Regions from separate parts of the Bradyrhizobium sp. NBAIM01 genome, predicted to be linked through region 3. Evidence: predicted binding sites of a transcription regulator. Region 3 holds the regulator's gene; each other region holds the start of a gene.

Region 1 (5,962 bases), on a different contig from region 3:
ACGCCGGCGCGTTCGAGATCGCGTGCCCAGCGGATGTTGGCTTCTTCGTCGAACCGCGCTTTCAGCTCGATCAGCGCGGTGACTGATTTGCCGGCTTCGGCCGCTTCGGCCAGCGCGCGCACGATCGGTGAATTGTTGGAGGTGCGGTAGAGCGTCTGCTTGATCGCAACGACGTCGGGGTCGCGCGTGGCCTGCTGCAGGAATTGCACCACCACGTCGAACGATTCGTAGGGATGGTGGACGATCAGGTCCTTCTGCCGGATCGCGGCGAAGATGTCGCCGCCATGCTCGCGCACGCGTTCGGGGTGGCGCGGCACGTAAGGGGTGAATTCGAGGTCGGGCCGGTCGAGGCGGGTGAGCTGCGAGAGCTCGTTCATCGCCTGCACGCCGTCGACCAGGAAGATCTCGTCGTCGGCGGCGGAGAGCGCGTGCTGCACGAAGCTGCGCAGCTGCTCCGGCATCTTGGCGTCGATCTCGAGCCGGATCACCGATCCGCGGCGGCGGCGCTTCAGTGCGGTCTCGAACAGGCGGACGAGATCTTCGGCCTCCTCCTCGATTTCGAGCTCGGAGTCGCGGATGATCCGGAAGGCGCCTTGGCCGTGCAGATTGTAGCCGGGGAACAGGCGGTTGATGAACAGGGCGGTGGCCTGCTCCAGCGAGATCAGGCGCACCGTGCCATCCGCCGGCAGGCGGATGAAGCGGTCGATCTTGCCGGGCATGCGGATCAGCGCGTTCATCTGCTTGCCGTCGGCGGCGCGCGTGAGCTGCAGCGCGATGGTGAAGCCGAGGCTCGGAATGAACGGGAAGGGGTGGGCCGGATCGATCGCCAGCGGGGTCAGGAGAGGGAACACGTTGTGGAGGAAGTAGTCCTCGATCCAGGTTCGTTCCGCCTTTGTGACGTCCTTGCCGTCGACCAGCACGATGCCGACCTCGGCCAACGTGGCGCGCAGGTCGCGCCAGATCGCCTGCTGGTCGGAGGCGAGCTGGGAGACGGTGCGGTTGATCAGCGCGAGCTGTTCGGACGGCGTCAGGCCGTCGGGGCTGCGCTCGGCGATGCCCTCGCGGACTTGGGCCTTGATGCCGGCGACGCGAACCATGAAGAACTCGTCGAGGTTATTGGCCGAAATCGACAGGAATCGCACCCGCTCCAGCACGGGGTGGCTGGGATTGACTGATTCCTCCAGGACGCGGCGATTGAAATGCAGCCAGGACAGCTCGCGATTGATGAACCGCTCGGGACTGGACGCGATCGCCGGAAGGCTCTCGGTTTCCGGGGCTTTCTCTTTCGTTTCAACAGCTTGCGCAGAGTCCATCAGAAGTCGGTCCATCCAGTTCACCCCAATTGCGACTCAAGCGCAAAAATCGGCGGGAGCATGTGTTAGAGCCATGACGTTTCGATGACATTGATGTTCCGCCCCTGCGCCGCGTCAAGCGGACTTCGGGGAGGCCTGCGAGCCTGTCAGGCGTCCCGGAGCAGCTCGGCGGCCAGCGCCCGGGTGACGGGACGGCCGAGCCGCAGGGCTTCGCTGTCGAGCAGCTCGACGGCCCGCCGGGCGGCGGCCGAGGACCGCTCCAGGCGCGTCGCGAGGTAGCCGACCACGCTCTCGTCCACATTGAGCTGGCGGTCGGCGCAGAACTTGACGATGAGGCCGCGGAACAGCTGGTCGTCTGGAGGCAGCAGCGTGACCGCCGGAACGGCCCGCAGGCGCGAGCGCAGGTCGCGAAGCTCGATCGGAAGCGCGGCCGGCGCCTCGCGGCCGGTGAACAGGACGTAGGCGCCGTCCTCGCGGGCGAGGTTCATCAGGTGAAACAGGGCACGCTCGTCGAAGTCCCCAGCCTTGAGATCCTCGACCACCAGCGCGCCGGTGGCGAGCGCACCGGGCACGTCCATCGCGGTCAGCGCATTGGCGGTGGTCGAGCGGGCGCCGGCTTCCTCGGCCCAGATCGCGGCGAGATGGCTCTTGCCGCTTCCTTCCGGGCCCGCCAGCCACATGATCCGGTTCGGCCATTCCGGCCAGCCGTCGATGAGGCCTAGACCGGCCGCATTGGCGGGGCCTTCGAGGAAGTTGTCCCGGCTGAGGCTCTCCGCATGCGGAAGCGCAAACGCCAATTGTCGGGGATGAACGCGGCCTGCCACGCTTGCTCTGCTCCATGCCGGCGCGCCGGCCCGCTTGTAGAGATTCGACTTGATGGTGCGGGACTTGGCCTTTTGCTGGGCTGCTTCCTCGCTCATTTGGCCTCGATCGTGCTCATGTGCCGCAGCCACTCGACGAGATAGAGCGACACGGAGGAGAGCGTGAAGACCGTGACGAGACCCATCAGGATGATATCATAAGGCGCGGGCTTGAAGCCGAAGGCAAGCGCCGCCAGCACCAAAGCTGCGAATGCCACTTGTGCCACCGTGTTGAGCTTGGACACTTTCGACGGCTTCATCTCGACCGGCCGGTCGAACAACCAGGACACGATCACGGCGGCGACAATCATGATGTCGCGCGAGACCACCAGGATCACGATCCAGCGCGGGATCGCACCCCAGATGCCGAGCGCCATGTAGATCGAGACCAGCAGCGCCTTGTCGGCGAGCGGATCGAGCAGGGCGCCGAGCTCGCTCGTCATGTTGAAGCGCTTGGCCAAAAAGCCGTCCACGGCATCGCTGATGCCGGCGATCAGGAAGACGGCGAACGCCACCTCCATTTGGCTCGACACGATGGCCCAGACGATGATCGGGACCAGCATGATGCGGCCCAAGGTAATGATATTCGGAATACTCACGAAAGCGCTTCCCGGCACCGGTTCTGACCTCAAATCCGGCCCGTTGCAGGCTGAACCGGTTGATATGTCTACATAGTATAGCGGGGAGCGCCATGCGAGCCATTGCGCGTCCCCGGAATTCAACGTAACCAGCCGCAAACCCACTGGAAATCGGGCATGACCGACCGCAAAAACGGCCTCACTTACGCCGATTCAGGCGTCGATATCGACGCGGGCAACCGCCTGGTCGACCTGATCAAGCCGATGGTGCGCGCCACCGCGCGGCCGGGCGCCGATGCCGAGATCGGCGGCTTCGGCGGCCTGTTCGACCTCAAGGCGGCCGGCTTCAAGGATCCGGTCCTCGTGGCCGCGACCGACGGTGTCGGCACCAAGGTCAAGATCGCGATCGAGACCGGCCTGCATGGCGGCATCGGCATCGACCTCGTCGCCATGAGCGTCAACGACCTCGTGGTCCAGGGCGCCGAGCCGCTGTTTTTCCTGGACTATTTCGCCTGCGGCAAGCTCGATCCGGAGGCCACGGCCGCCATCGTCGCGGGCGTTGCGGAGGGATGCCGCGAATCCGGCTGCGCTTTGATCGGCGGGGAGACTGCCGAAATGCCCGGCCTCTACAAGGACGGCGACTACGATCTCGGCGGCTTTGCCGTCGGCGCCGCCGAGCGCGGTACGTTGTTGCCGCGCAAGGACATCGCCGCGGGCGATGCCGTGATCGGTCTCGCTTCGTCCGGCGTGCATTCCAACGGCTTCTCCCTGGTCCGCAAGATCGTCGAGCAGTCGGGCCTCGGCTTCGAGGCGCAGGCGCCGTTCGCGCCGGTGATGACGCTCGGCGGCGCGCTGCTGACGCCGACCAGGCTGTACGTGAAATCGTGCCTGCGCGCGATCCGCGAGACCGGGGCGGTGAAGGGGCTCGCCCACATCACCGGCGGCGGCTTCACCGACAACATCCCGCGCGTGCTGCCGAAGCATCTCGGTGTCGGCATCGACCTGGCACGCCTGCCGGTGCTGCCGGTGTTCAAATGGCTGGCGGCCCAAGCCGGCATCGCCGAGCTGGAAATGCTGCGCACCTTCAATTGCGGCATCGGCATGATCGCGATCGTCGAGCCCGACAAGGTCGACAAGGTCGTCGAAGTCTTCACCGACGCAGGCGAGACCGTGGCGCAGCTCGGCACCGTGATTCCGGCCGAGGGCGAGCACCGCGTCGTCTATAACGGCCACCTCGACATGGCGCTTTAATGACTGGCGCCGTGATGAAGCGCCGCGTCGCCATCCTGATTTCCGGGCGCGGCTCCAACATGGCTGCGCTGATCAGGGCAGCCGCCGCCGCGGATTTCCCGGCGGAGATATCGCTCGTCATCTCGAACAAGGCGGATGCGCCCGGGCTCGAACGTGCCAGAGCGAGCGGCGTGACCACCGAGGTGATCGAAAGCAAGCCGTTCGGCAGGGACCGCGCCGGCTTCGAGACGGTGCTGCAGGCCGCGCTCGACAAGCACGGCATCGAGCTGATTTGTCTCGGCGGCTTCATGCGCCTGTTCACGGCCGAGTTCACCAAGGCCTGGTACGGGCGGATGCTCAACATCCATCCCTCGCTGCTGCCATCGTTCCCCGGCCTCGACCCGCACGGCCAGGCCCTGCGCGCCGGCGTCAAGCTCTCCGGCGCGACGGTCCACTTCGTCATTCCCGAGACCGATGCCGGCCCGATCGTGATGCAGGGCGCGGTTCCCGTCAGCGACCACGATACCGCGGAGACGCTGTCCGAGCGCATCCTCGAAGTCGAGCACCGCATCTATCCCGAGGCGCTGCGGCTGCTCGCGGCCGGTAAGGTCCGCATCGAGGGCGATGTCTGCAGGACGGCGGGAAGCGCAGCGTCGGAGAATTTTCTGGTTGCGCCGGTGGCGCGCTGAAGAGTCGTCGCCGTTTCGGCGCCACAAACAAAATCCCCCGGCAGAGCCGGGGGCAACGTCATGATCGCTCGCATGCCGCGAGAGACATCAGGAAACCTTGAGGTTCTCCGCGGATGATTTGCCGCGGTTCTCCACGAGGTCGAATTCAACCACCTGGTTCTCGTTGAGGGTAGAGAGTCCCGCACGCTCGACGGCGGAGATGTGGACGAACACGTCCTTGTCGCTGCCATTCGGCTTGATGAACCCATAGCCCTTTGTCGGGTTGAACCATTTGACGGTGCCCTTTTGCGGCATCGCTCGTCTCCTCCACTAGATATAAAAACGACGCGGCCGCTTTTTCGCGTGCCACGCCACAAACGGGCTCCCGGAAGTCTGTTCGAGTCTTGAGGCGCAATGTCGCGAAACGCACAGCAAACGGCCAATTCCGATTGTGAACGTTATTGCAACATGAAATTCGCCGGCTAGCAAGCCGCGCGCGGATTTCAAGAGCAAGCCAGGTGCCTTCAAGCGCAATTTGCGACCTGTGGCAGCAGAACCACAATCGGTGCAATAGCCTCGGCCGTTATGCGCCAACCGGTTGACCCCTCGTGGCAGTTCGGCCCAAATCGCCGCAAGCGCCGCAGACCGTGTTGCATTTTTGCGCGCCCGCCACTTCGCTTTCGGGATTCATCGCATGCGCTGCGCCGCGCAGCTCTTCGGGACACGGCAGACGATCGGGCTGGACCGCGTCCGCCGGATCGTGGCTGCGCTCGCGATGGCGTTTGCCCTGGTCGTGACGATGGCGGCCGTAACGCCCGGCTTCGCGCAAAGCACGCCCACGCCGACCCCGACGCCCACGCCGACACCCACGCCGTCACCGACCCCGATTCCGTCGCCGACCTCGACCAATCAAAATCAGTCAGCCGGCAACAGCATGCTCAATTTCGGCTCAGGCTTTCTGGAGCGGCTCGGCAATCAGGCCTCGAGCGGCGTCAGCCGGGCGTTCCGCACCAATCCGGGCGGCGGCGGCGCCTCGGTGGCTGCGGAAGATCCGCGCTACCGCACCTGGTTCGAGGGCTATGGCCTGTCGGTCCGCACCGAAGCGCAAGGCGACTTCGTCGGCGACAAGCGCAAGACCTTCGGCGGCGTTGCCGGCTTTGGCGCGCGGCTCGCACCCGGCGTCAACATCGGATTCTCCGTCGACCACAGCCACACCGACATCGACGTGCCGCTGGCGCTGCAATCCGCAACCCTCGATCTCACCCAGCTCGGCTTCAGCGGCTCAATCGACAAGGGCCCGTGGACCTGGGCCT
Region 2 (5,962 bases), on a different contig from region 3:
GCTTTGCGCTGCTCGCCTGCGCCTTCAATCTGCTGGTCGGCTATGGCGGCTTGCTGTCGTTCGGCCACGCGATGTTCTTAGGCACGGCCGGCTATTGCAGCGCGCATGCGCTGAAGGTCTGGGCGCTGCCGCCCGAGCTCGGCATTCTCGTCGGCGTCGCCGCGGCGTTCGTGCTCTCGATCGTCACCGGCTACATCTCGATCCGACGCCAGGGCATCTATTTCTCGATGATCACGCTGGCGCTGTCGCAGCTCCTGTACTTCATCTATCTCCAGGCCCCGTTCACCCATGGTGAGGACGGCATCCAGGGCATCCCGCAGGGACGCATGTTCGGCGTGCTCGATCTGTCCAAGCCGACGGTGCTGTACTATGTCGTGCTGGTCGGCTTCCTCGCCGGCTTCCTCCTGATCTTCCGCATCATCAACTCGCCGTTCGGCGAGGTGCTGAAGTCGATCCGCGAGAACGAGCAGCGCGCGATCTCGCTCGGCTACCGCACCGACCAATACAAGTTCCTGGCCTTCGTGCTGTCGGGGACGCTCGCCGGCCTTGCCGGTGCGCTGAAGGTGTTCGTGGCGCAGAACGCTTCGCTCACCGACGTGCACTGGACGATGTCGGGCGAGGTCGTGCTGATGACGCTGGTCGGCGGGCTCGGCACCGTTTTCGGTCCCGTGGTCGGCGCCTTCGTGATCATCGCCATGCAGCAATATCTGGCCGGCTTCGGCCAGTGGGTGACGGTGATCCAAGGCGCGATCTTCGTGGTCTGCGTGCTCACCTTCCGCCGCGGCGTCGTCGGCGAAATCGCGCATTACTTCCGGCGCTCGCTCTAAGTAACTGGTATTGCATCAATTTCATTGATGCATGAAAGCGGTGGATGATCCGGCTCCGCGGGCGTGAGGCGACACGCGCGCGGATCGAAAATGGTCTATGACAGTTTTGTGACAGCCCTTGCGGGCCTGACCATTTTCCAACCGGTAGTTTGTCTCCATGATGCGATGGTTTCGTGCGTTCCTGCCCAGGGAAGAGCGGTTCTTCGACCTGTTCGACCGCCATGCCCAGACCGTGATCCAGGGCGCGGTCGCGCTCCAGGGCATGCTCAACGGGGGCGAGGAGACGCCGGTCTATTGCCAGCGCGTCAACCAGTTCGAGAACGACGCCGACAATATCACCCGCGAGGTGCTGACGGCGGTGCGCCGCACCTTCATCACCCCGTTCGACCGCGGCGACATCAAGAACCTGATCACGTCGCTGGACGATGCCATCGACCAGATGCAGCAGACGGCCAAGGCCGTGATGCTGTTCGAGGTGCGCAGTTTCGAGCCGCCGATGCGCGAGATCGGCGGACTCTTGATCGAATGCGCCAATCTGGTCGGCCGTGCGCTGCCGCTGATGCAGGAGATCGGCAAGAACGTCGCCATGCTGACCGCGATCACCGAGGAGCTCGGCAAGCTCGAGGGCCGTGTCGACGATCTCCACGACATCGGCCTGAAGGAGCTGTTCCTCAAGCATCGCGACGGCAATGCGATGGATTTCATCGTAGGGGTCGAGATCTACGACCATCTCGAGAAGGTGGCCGACCGTTTCGATGACGTCGCCAACGAGATCAACAGCATCGTCATCGAGCAAGTGTAGGGCAGGGCCGCCGTGGATGCTGCGTTGGCTTTTCCCGTCCTGGTCGGCTTGATCGCCGTCGCTCTGCTGTTCGACTTCCTGAACGGCCTGCACGACGCCGCCAATTCGATCGCGACCATCGTCTCGACCCGAGTGCTGCGGCCGCAATTCGCGGTGTTTTGGGCCGCGTTCTTCAATTTCATCGCGTTCCTGGTGTTCGGGCTGCACGTCGCCCAGACCATCGGCACCGGCATCATCGATCCCGCGGTCGTCGACGCCCAGGTGATCTTCGCAGCCCTCGTCGGCGCCATCGTCTGGAACCTCGTGACCTGGGCGCTCGGCATTCCATCGTCGTCGTCGCACGCGCTGATCGGCGGGCTCGTCGGCGGCGGCTTGGCCAAGGCCGGTATTTCGGCCGCGGTGTGGAGCGGCCTGTCCAAGACCGTGCTGGCGATCGTGCTGTCGCCGCTGGTTGGCTTCCTGCTCGCAATGGCGCTGGTTGCGATCGTGTCCTGGGCCTCGGTGCGCTCGACGCCGTTCGCGGTCGACCGCGCCTTCCGCATCCTGCAATTCGTCTCCGCTTCGCTCTATTCGCTCGGCCATGGCGGCAACGACGCGCAGAAGACCATGGGCATCATCGCGGTGTTGCTCTATTCGCAGGGCCATCTCGGCAGCGAGTTCTCGGTGCCGTTCTGGGTGGTGCTGTCGTGCCAGGCGGCGATGGCGCTGGGCACGCTGATGGGCGGATGGCGCATCGTCCGCACCATGGGCCTGCGCATCACGAAATTGACCCCGATGCAGGGCTTTTGCGCCGAGACGGGAGGCGCGGTGACCCTGTTCATGGCGACCTATCTCGGGGTTCCCGTCTCGACCACCCACACCATCACCGGCGCCATCGTCGGCGTCGGTGCCGCCCGCCGCGTCTCGGCCGTGCGCTGGAACGTCGCAAGCTCGATCGTCTATGCCTGGGTGATCACGATCCCGGCCTCGGCCATCGTGGCCGCGCTGACCTGGTGGGTGGTCCAGCTCGTCAAGTGACGAGCTTTAGTCCGACGATGCCGGCGACGATCAGGCCGATGCTGGCGAGGCGGAAGGCCGTCGCCGGCTCGCCGAACAGAACCATGCCGAGCGTCGCGGTGCCGACCGCGCCGATGCCGGTCCAGACCGCATAGGCGGTTCCGACGGGCAGGGATTTGAGCGCAAATCCGAGCAGGATGACGCTGCCGGCCATGGCCGCGAGCGTGACCGCGGACGGGACAAGCTTGCTAAAGCCCTCGGTGTATTTCAGGCCGATGGCCCAGGTGATCTCGAGGAGACCGGCGACGAACAGGATGCTCCAGGCCATGACGACCCTCCATTCAAGGCAGGGTCGTCCCCGCGGCTGGTGTGCTGATGGGCAGGGAGGTCGTCCTCCCAAAAGGGGGATATGGGGCTGGCCGGAAACCTTCGCAATCACCAAATGAGGCTTGATCAGGCCCGTTTTCCCTGCCACACGCTCCCGCCATGTCCGACATCGCCGCCACCACAGCCGAATCGCCGGCCCGTTCCCCGCTTGCCGCCGAGGTGGCGAGGCGGCGGACCTTTGCGATCATCTCCCATCCCGACGCCGGCAAGACCACGCTGACCGAAAAGCTGCTGCTGTTCGGCGGCGCTATCAACCTCGCCGGCCAGGTCAAGGCCAAAGGCGAGCGGCGCAACACGCGTTCGGACTGGATGAAGATCGAGCGCGAACGCGGCATCTCGGTGGTGACCTCGGTGATGACCTTCGAGTTCGAGGGCCTCGTCTTCAACCTCTTGGACACGCCGGGCCACGAGGACTTTTCGGAAGATACCTATCGTACGCTGACGGCGGTCGATTCCGCCGTGATGGTGATCGACGCGGCCAAGGGTATCGAGGCGCGCACCCGAAAGCTGTTCGAGGTGTGCCGTCTGCGCGACATCCCGATCATCACCTTCATCAACAAGATGGACCGCGAGAGCCGCGACGTGTTCGAGCTGCTCGACGAGATCGAGAAGACGCTGGCGCTCGACACCACGCCGATGACCTGGCCGGTCGGCCGCGGCCGCGACTTCCTCGGCACCTATGACGTCGTCAATGGCGGCGTGCGCCTGCTCGAAGGCGGTGGCGCCAAGACCGGCGCGGCGCTCGAGATCGAGATCGAAGAGCTTGCCAAGCTCAACGCCAATCTCGACGTCTCCGCCGTGAAGGACGAGCTCGAGCTCGTCACCGAGGCGTCGAAGCCGTTCGAGCTGGACGCGTTCCGCGAGGGACATCTGACGCCGGTCTATTTCGGCAGCGCGCTACGTAATTTCGGCGTCGGAGACCTCCTGGAGGGCCTCGGCAAGTTTGCGCCCGAGCCGCGCGCGCAGGACAGCGACCAGCGCAAGGTCGAGGCCACCGATCCCAGGATGAGCGCCTTCGTGTTCAAGATCCAGGCCAACATGGATCCCAACCACCGCGACCGCATCGCGTTTGCGCGCCTGTGCTCGGGCAAGCTCAGCCGCGGCATGAAGGCCAAGCTCGTGCGCACCGGCAAGAGCATGCCGCTGTCGAGCCCGCAATTCTTCTTCGCGCAGGACCGCTCGGTCGCGGACGAAGCCTTCGCCGGCGACGTCGTCGGCATTCCCAACCACGGCACGCTGCGCATCGGCGATACGCTGACCGAGGGCGAGGATTTCAACTTCGTCGGCGTGCCGAGCTTCGCGCCGGAAATCGTCCGCCGTGTCCGTCTCACCGACGCGATGAAGGCGAAGAAGCTGAAGGAAGCGCTGCAGCAGATGTCGGAAGAGGGCGTGGTGCAGGTGTTCCGCCCCCGCGACGGCGCGCCGGCGCTGGTCGGCGTGGTCGGCGCGCTGCAGCTCGACGTGCTGAAGGCCCGGCTCGAGGCGGAATATTCGCTGCCGGTCGAGTTCGAGGTCAGCGAGTTCCAGCTGGCGCGCTGGGTCTCCTCGGAGGACCGCAAGAAGCTCGACAGCTTCATCGCCGCGAACAATTCGAGCATTGCCGACGATGTCGATGGCGATCCCGTCTATCTCGCCCGGAACGAGTTCTACCTCGGCTACACCCGGGAGCGCGCCGAGGGCATCGAGTTCAGCAACGTCAAGGATGTCAAGAAGAAGGGGTAATGTTTCCCAGACCTTTTCCGTGAAGCAGGACAGCGGGGTCGACGGTCATGAGGCGGCGCGAATTCATCATGCTCGTTGCAGGCGCGGCGGCCTATCCGCTGAGCACATCCGCGCAGGGGAATGTGCGGCGGATCGGTGTGTTGGCGGGAGGCAGGTCGAGCGATCCGGAGAGCCAGGCCGGCTACCAGAAACTGAGACAGCGTCTGGGCGAGCTCGGTTGGGAACAGGAGCGCAACATCCATATCGAGTATCGCTGGTGGGCCGGCGATCCGAATGTTGCCGATGCCCAGGCGGCGGAGCTCGTGAAGTGGGGGCCGGATGTGCTTCTGGCAATCGGCACTCCCTCTGTGGAAGCCCTGAGGCGACGCGCGCCGACCTTGCCGATCATCTTCACGGTCGTTGCCGATCCCGTGGGTGCCGGTTTCGTCCAAAGTCTGGGCAAGCCAGGCGGAAATATCACGGGCTTCACGACCTTCGAGCCTGAAATGGCCGGCAAGTGGCTGCAACTGCTCAAGCAGGCGGCACCCGCGATACGGAGGGTTGCCGCAATCTTCAATCCGCGAACGGCGCCCATGATCTTGATGCCGTCCGTGCAGGCGGCCATTCCGGCAGTCCAGCTCCAGCTCGTTCCGGCGCCGGCGCACAACGCCGCCGAGCTCGAACAGGCGATCTCCCGCTTTGCAGAGCAGCCAGACGGCGGGCTGCTGATCTTTCCCGATGCATTTCCACTCGTTCATCGGCAATTGATTCTGAACTCGGCGGCCGCGCATCGTCTGCCGGCGATGTATCCGTTCCCGTCCTTTGTCACGGACGGCGGGCTGATGTCTTACGGAGTCTCGATTACGCAGCTCGTCGGTCGCTCGGCGGATTATGTCGACCGCGTCTTGAGAGGAACCCGTCCCGCAGACTTGCCAGTCCAACAACCGAATGAATTCCAGTTCCTGCTCAATCTCAAGACAGCCAATGCGTTGGGGCTGAATTTACCGCCCACGCTGGTGGCGCAAGCGGATCAGATTGTCGAGTGAAGCGAACCATCGCGGCTAGCCTTGAACCTTTCATAGCCGTCGCCACCTGTTGCAAATGCCATTGCGGTCCCGGTACATGTGGCGCTGCATTCTTGTTCTTGCCTTGCTGGCAATGACCTCGATCGCCGCCGACGCGCAGCGACGCCAGATCAATCCGATTCCGTTCGCGCACGAGCCTTGCAGCGTGCTCGACGGCGAGCCCT
Region 3 (5,962 bases):
AGCCGGTGGCGGCGAGCGTCGCCAGCGTGCGGCCATGGAAGGCACCCTCGAAGGTGATCATGCGGTAACGTTCCGGATGCCCCTTGGAGAAGTGATGGTGGCGCACCAGCTTGATCACGCCTTCCAGCGCCTCGGCGCCGGAATTGCAGAAGAACACGAAGTCCGCAAAGCTCTCATTGCAGAGGCGGCTTGCGAGCTTCTCGCCGTCAGGGCTCTGGAACAGGTTCGACATGTGCCAGAGCTTGGTCGCCTGCTCCTGCAACGCCTTGACCAGCGCGGGATGGACATGGCCGAGCGCATTCACCGCGACACCCGAGGTGAAATCGAGATAGCGATCGCCGTTGGTCGCGATCAGCCAGCAGCCTTCGCCGCGCTCGAAACCGAGGTCGGCCCTGGCGAAAACGGGGAGCAAATGCGGCGCTGCGCTGTTAGTCATGACGTCACTTGAATGTTGCGGACGGTGTGAGGCATGCATTGCGCGACGCACCATCGACCGGCCCCGGAAAACGAAACGTGCCGCCTTTTAAGGGCGGCACGTGGCACTATCTTATGCCTGGCAAGACGGGTGTCAATGCCGCCCGGAAAGCCTCGCGAAACGCTGATTCCGTAGTCTTGCGGTGCCGATTTTGCGGGTTTTTCACCACGGAACATGTGGAAGCGAGTCGGCGGACTCTTGCGCGGGAGTCACGCCATATTGTAGCGTTTGGACTGTCAGATACGACATCTCGTGCAGCAGTTCTGATCCCAGAAGTCCTCATGTACCGGCGTAAACGTTCGGGCGTCTTGAGCGCGCCCGGCGAGCCTTAAGGGATTCTGACGGCACGGGTTTTTCAAGGCTAAAGCATTCGCTGCGAAGGCCCCAGGATGGCAGGCGCGCAGCGAGGGAAAGGGTGCAATGACGGTTTTGACCTGGTCCGATGATCGCGTCGAGCAGCTGAAGAAGCTCTGGGAGGCCGGACTTTCGGCCAGCCAGATCGCGGCGGAGCTCGGCAATGTGACCCGCAATGCCGTGATCGGCAAGGTGCACCGGCTCGGCCTGTCCGGCCGCGCCAAGAGCCCTTCATCGGCAGCGCCGCGGCCGCGCAAGGCACGGCCCGCGCAGCATATGATGCGGGTGACCCGCCCCGTCGCGCGCGGCAACACCGCGTTGGCGCAGGCCTTCGAGGTCGAGTTGGAAGCCGAGCCGGTTACCTACGACAACGTGGTGCCGATGAGCCAGCGGCTGTCGCTGCTGGAATTGAACGAGGCGACCTGCCACTGGCCGGTCGGCGATCCCTCGAGCCCGGATTTCTTCTTCTGCGGCGGCAAGGCGCTCTCCGGCCTGCCCTATTGTGCCCAGCATTCGCGCGTGGCCTATCAGCCCGCAGCGGATCGCCGTCGCGCAGCACCGAAACCGGGCACGCGGTGAGCTTGCGGAATTCCCTGATCGCCAAGCTTTGATCGCCAAGCTTGATCGCCAAGCTTGATCGCCAAGACTGCAGCCGTCACACGATGACGGCTCCCAATCGCTCGGTGTCATCCCCGCGAATGCGGGATCCATAACCGCGGGGCGCAATCGTTGCGCGAGATGGTCACTCCGAGTCTTCGCCAAACCACGTCCTGTGGCTAATCGCGAAGAGCGCAAGCGCTCGCGCTGAGATCCCGGGCTCACGCTGCGCGCGCCCCGGGATGACGGCCGAGATCGGCGCCGCAGTTCGCCAAACCAGCTGTCGCTGGCGCCTTACGTCTGCTCAGCCTTCGCGAAGCGATCGTCCAGCGCGTAGCCGGCGCCGCGGACGGTGCGGATCGGGTCCTGCTCGCGGCCAAGATTGAGCAGCTTGCGCAGGCGGCCGATATGGACGTCGACGGTGCGCTCGTCGATGTAGATGTCGCGGCCCCAGACGCTGTCGAGCAGCTGCTCGCGCGAGAACACGCGGCCGGGATGCTCCAGGAAGAACTCCAGCAGGCGATATTCGGTCGGACCGAGATCGATCGGCCGGCCCGAGCGCGCCACGCGGCGCTTGTCGCGGTCGAGCTCGATATCGCCATAGGCGAGCACGGTGGCGAGGCGCTCGGGACTCGCACGCCTGAGCAGGCCCTTCACGCGCGCAAGCAGCTCCGGCACCGAGAACGGCTTGACGATATAATCATCCGCGCCGGTCGCGAGCCCGCGCACCCGTTCGCTCTCCTCGCCGCGCGCGGTGAGCATGATGATCGGCAGCTGCTTGGTCTCGGGGCGGGTCCGAAGCCGCCGGCACAGCTCGATGCCTGACAGGCCCGGCAGCATCCAGTCGAGCACGATCAGATCGGGAATGTGCTCCTTGAGGCGGGTGTCGGCGTCATCGCCGCGCATCACCGTCTCGACGTCATAGCCGTCGCCTTCGAGGTTGTAGCGAAGAAGCTCGGTGAGAGCTTCCTCGTCCTCAACCACCATAATGCGTGCGCCCATGTGGTCGTAGCTCCTTAAGTCGTCAGGTGTTCGGCACCGTCGTGGCGAAGGTCGTCATGTCGCCCTTCGGCCGCTTGTCGGTGATCGCCTGGCCCTCGATCATGTAGAACACGGTCTCGGCGATGTTGGTGGCGTGGTCGCCGATCCGCTCGATGTTCTTGGCACAGAACATCAGGTGGATGCAGAACGAGATGTTGCGCGGATCCTCCATCATGTAGGTGAGGAGCTCGCGGAACAGCGAGGTGCAGATGGCGTCGACTTCTTCGTCGCCCTTCCACACCGCCATCGCCGCCGGCAGGTCGTGCGCGGCATAGGCGTCCAGCACCGACTTGACCTGCTGCTGCACGAGGTCGGTCATGTGCTCCAGGCCGCGGAACAGCTTGAGCGGATGGAAATCCGTCTCCAGCGCCGCGACGCGCTTGCCCATGTTCTTGGCGAGATCGCCGATGCGCTCGAGATCGGTCGCAACGCGCATCGCGCCGACGATCTCGCGCAGGTCGACGGCCATCGGCTGGCGGCGGGCGATGGTGAGCACGGCGCGCTCCTCGATGCGCTTCTGCAGCGCGTCGAGCTCGACGTCGGTGGCGACGACGCGCTGGCCGAGCGCGACGTCGCGGCGGATCAGCGCGTCGACGGAATCGACGATCATGCGCTCGGCGATGCCGCCCATCTCGGCGACCAGGCGGGTGAGCTCCTGAAGGTCGCTGTCGAAAGCCTTTACGGTATGTTCAGAACCCATGTTCCGTCTCCTCAGCCGAACCGGCCGGTGATGTAATCCTGCGTGCGCCGATCGCTCGGCGACGTGAAGATCTTGCTGGTGTCGTCGAACTCAATCAACTCGCCGAGATACATGAAGGCGGTCTTGTCGGAAACGCGCGCCGCCTGCTGCATGTTGTGGGTGACGATCGCGATCGTGTAGTTCTCGGACAATTCCTGGATCAGCTCCTCGACCTTGGCGGTCGAGATCGGGTCGAGCGCCGAGCAGGGCTCGTCAAACAGGATCACCTCGGGCCGCACCGCGACGGTGCGGGCGATGCAGAGGCGCTGCTGCTGGCCGCCGGAGAGCGACAGGCCGGAGGCATTGAGCTTGTCCTTGACCTCGTTCCACAGCGCGCCACCGCGCAGCGCCTTCTCGACGCGGTCGTCCATCTCGGACTTGGAGATCTTCTCATAGAGACGAATGCCGAAGGCGATGTTCTCGTAGATCGTCATCGGGAACGGCGTCGGCTTCTGGAACACCATGCCGACCCGGGCGCGGAGCAGGTTGAGGTCGAGCTTGGGGTCGAGGATGTTGGTATGGTCGAGCAACAGCTGACCGTCGGCGCGCTGGCCCGGATAGAGGTCGTACATCCGGTTGAAGATGCGCAGCAGGGTGGACTTGCCGCAGCCGGACGGGCCGATGAACGCCGTGACGCGGTTGGTGCCGAGCGCCAGGTTGATGTTCTTCAGCGCGTGGTGGTCGCCGTAGTAGAAGTTGAGGTTGCGCGCCGTGACCTTGGCGGGCGCCTCGGGCAGGGGCTGCGAGCCGGGATGAACGGTCGGTGCGCTGACGGAAACAGACATTTCACTCATTTTGCAGTCCTCTCGGCGCCAAGGATGCGCGCGCCAATGTTAAGGGCAAGCACGGTCAGGGTGATCAACAGCGCGCCGCTCCAGGCGAGTTGCTTCCAATACTCGTAGGGGCTCTGCACGAAGTTGTTGATGGTGACAGGCAGGTTCGCCATCGTCTTGTTCAGGCCGAGGCTGAAGAACTGGTTCGATAGTGCCGTGAACAACAGCGGCGCGGTCTCGCCGGCGACGCGGGCGGTCGCCAGCAGCACGCCGGTGATGAGGCCGGAGCGCGCGGCACGATAGGCGATACGCTTGATCACCAGCGAGCGCGGCAGGCCGAGCGCGCTGGCAGCTTCGCGCAACGGATTCGGCACCAGCAGTAGCATGTCTTCGGTGGTGCGCACGACGACCGGGATCACGATGACGGCAAGCGCCAGCGCGCCCGCAATCGCCGAGAAGCCGCGCATCGGCACCACCACCGCGCCATAGATGAAGAGGCCGATGATGATCGAGGGTGCCGACAGGAGAATGTCGTTGATGAACCGGATCACCGAGGTCAGCTTGTCGTTGCGGCCGTACTCGGCGAGATAGGTGCCGGCGAACAGGCCGAGCGGCGCGCCGATGCCGACGCCGATCACGGTCATGATCAACGAGCCGACGATGGCGTTGCGCAGGCCGCCCTCGGTCGATCCGGGCGGCGGCGTGTCAGCTGTGAAGACCTGGAGGTTGAGCCCGGCCAGGCCGTTGTAGAGCAGCGTGACCAGGATCAGCGCGAGCCAGGTGACGCCGAAGGCGGCGGCTGCGATGCAGAGGCCGCGAATGACGATGTCCCAGCGGCGGCGGCGCGAATAGATCGGGTTCATGGCTTCACTTCCCGGCCTTGGTTTCGAGGCGCAGCAGCATCAAACGGGCGGCAGCGAGCACGAAGAACGTCAGCACGAACAGCAGGAGGCCGAGCAGGATCAGGCCGGACTGGTGCAGGCCGTCGCTCTCGGCAAATTCGGAGGCGATCGCCGCCGAAATCGTCGTGCCCGGCGCGAAGATCGACGAGGAGATCCGGAACGAGTTGCCGATGATGAAGGTCACCGCCATGGTCTCGCCGAGCGCCCGGCCCAGCGCCAGCATGACGCCGCCGATGATGCCGACGCGGGTGTAGGGGATCACCACGCTGCGGACGACCTCCCAGGTGGTGCAGCCGACGCCGTAGGCGGCTTCCTTCAGCACCGGCGGCACCGTCTTGAACACGTCGACCGAAATCGAGGTGATGAAGGGCAGCACCATGATGGCGAGGATCAGCGCGGCGTTGAACAGGCTGAGATAGGACGGGGGCCCTGCGAAGATCGCGCCCAGCACGGGGACGCCGTCGAACACCCTGATCATGAAAGGCTGGAAGGTGTTGGCCAGGAACGGGCCGAGCACGAAGAAGCCCCACATGCCGTAGATGATCGAGGGGATGCCGGCGAGCAGCTCAACCGCCATGCCGATCGGGCGCCGCAGCCATTGCGGGCAGAGCTCGGTGAGGAAGATCGCAATGCCGAGACCGACGGGAATGGCGATCAGCATCGCGATGAAGGAGGTGACGAGCGTGCCGTAGATCGGCCCGAGCGCGCCGAGCACCGGCGGATCGGCCGAGGGCGCCCAGCGCTGCGTCCACAGGAAGGAGATGCCGAACTCCTGGATCGCCGGGAAGGCGCCGACGATCAGCGAGATGATGATGCCGCCGAGGATCAGCAGCACCGAGATCGCGGACAACCGCGTGATCCAGTAGAAGGTGACGTCGCCGAGCTTGAACGCGCTCAAGGCCTTGGCGCGATCATATGGACCGGCAGCATCAATCACATTGCTCTCAACAGCCATCTCAGCCACGCCGATCCCCTATACTCGTTTTATGTACGCTTGTTGTTGGTGGCGCGCTCCGGATGCGGCAGGAGGCCGATCCGGAGCGGAGATCTTGCAGCGTCCCGGAACCGTGTCCGGGACACA

What was found. The regulator PhoB, encoded in region 3, activates phosphate uptake and scavenging genes when phosphate is short. The targets are predictions, from matches to a motif close to TGTCATNNANCTGTCAT.
Region 1: the regulator PhoB is predicted to act here: its motif matches at 1,387-1,403, upstream of I6F31_RS19045 (RNA degradosome polyphosphate kinase).
Region 2: the regulator PhoB is predicted to act here: its motif matches at 925-941, upstream of I6F31_RS18605 (DUF47 domain-containing protein).

What each region holds. Positions count from the first base shown of each region.
Region 1 is NZ_JADYVU010000005.1:263,857-269,818, forward strand. Features, by position in the region: gene I6F31_RS19045 (RNA degradosome polyphosphate kinase) at 1-1,313, opposite strand, end outside; gene I6F31_RS19050 (DnaA/Hda family protein) at 1,460-2,137, opposite strand; gene I6F31_RS19055 (CDP-alcohol phosphatidyltransferase family protein) at 2,230-2,772, opposite strand; gene purM (phosphoribosylformylglycinamidine cyclo-ligase) at 2,929-4,002, shown strand; gene purN (phosphoribosylglycinamide formyltransferase) at 4,017-4,670, shown strand; gene I6F31_RS19070 (cold-shock protein) at 4,758-4,964, opposite strand; gene I6F31_RS19075 (autotransporter outer membrane beta-barrel domain-containing protein) at 5,344-5,962, shown strand, end outside.
Region 2 is NZ_JADYVU010000005.1:176,123-182,084, forward strand. Features, by position in the region: gene I6F31_RS18600 (branched-chain amino acid ABC transporter permease) at 1-827, shown strand, start outside; gene I6F31_RS18605 (DUF47 domain-containing protein) at 985-1,629, shown strand; gene I6F31_RS18610 (inorganic phosphate transporter) at 1,642-2,646, shown strand; gene sugE (quaternary ammonium compound efflux SMR transporter SugE) at 2,639-2,953, opposite strand; gene I6F31_RS18620 (peptide chain release factor 3) at 3,112-4,734, shown strand; gene I6F31_RS18625 (ABC transporter substrate-binding protein) at 4,782-5,759, shown strand; gene I6F31_RS18630 (hypothetical protein) at 5,836-5,962, shown strand, end outside.
Region 3 is NZ_JADYVU010000002.1:822,021-827,982, forward strand. Features, by position in the region: gene I6F31_RS10265 (aspartate aminotransferase family protein) at 1-436, opposite strand, end outside; gene I6F31_RS10270 (GcrA family cell cycle regulator) at 896-1,408, shown strand; gene phoB (phosphate regulon transcriptional regulator PhoB) at 1,721-2,428, opposite strand; gene phoU (phosphate signaling complex protein PhoU) at 2,451-3,167, opposite strand; gene pstB (phosphate ABC transporter ATP-binding protein PstB) at 3,179-4,000, opposite strand; gene pstA (phosphate ABC transporter permease PstA) at 3,997-4,842, opposite strand; gene pstC (phosphate ABC transporter permease subunit PstC) at 4,847-5,836, opposite strand.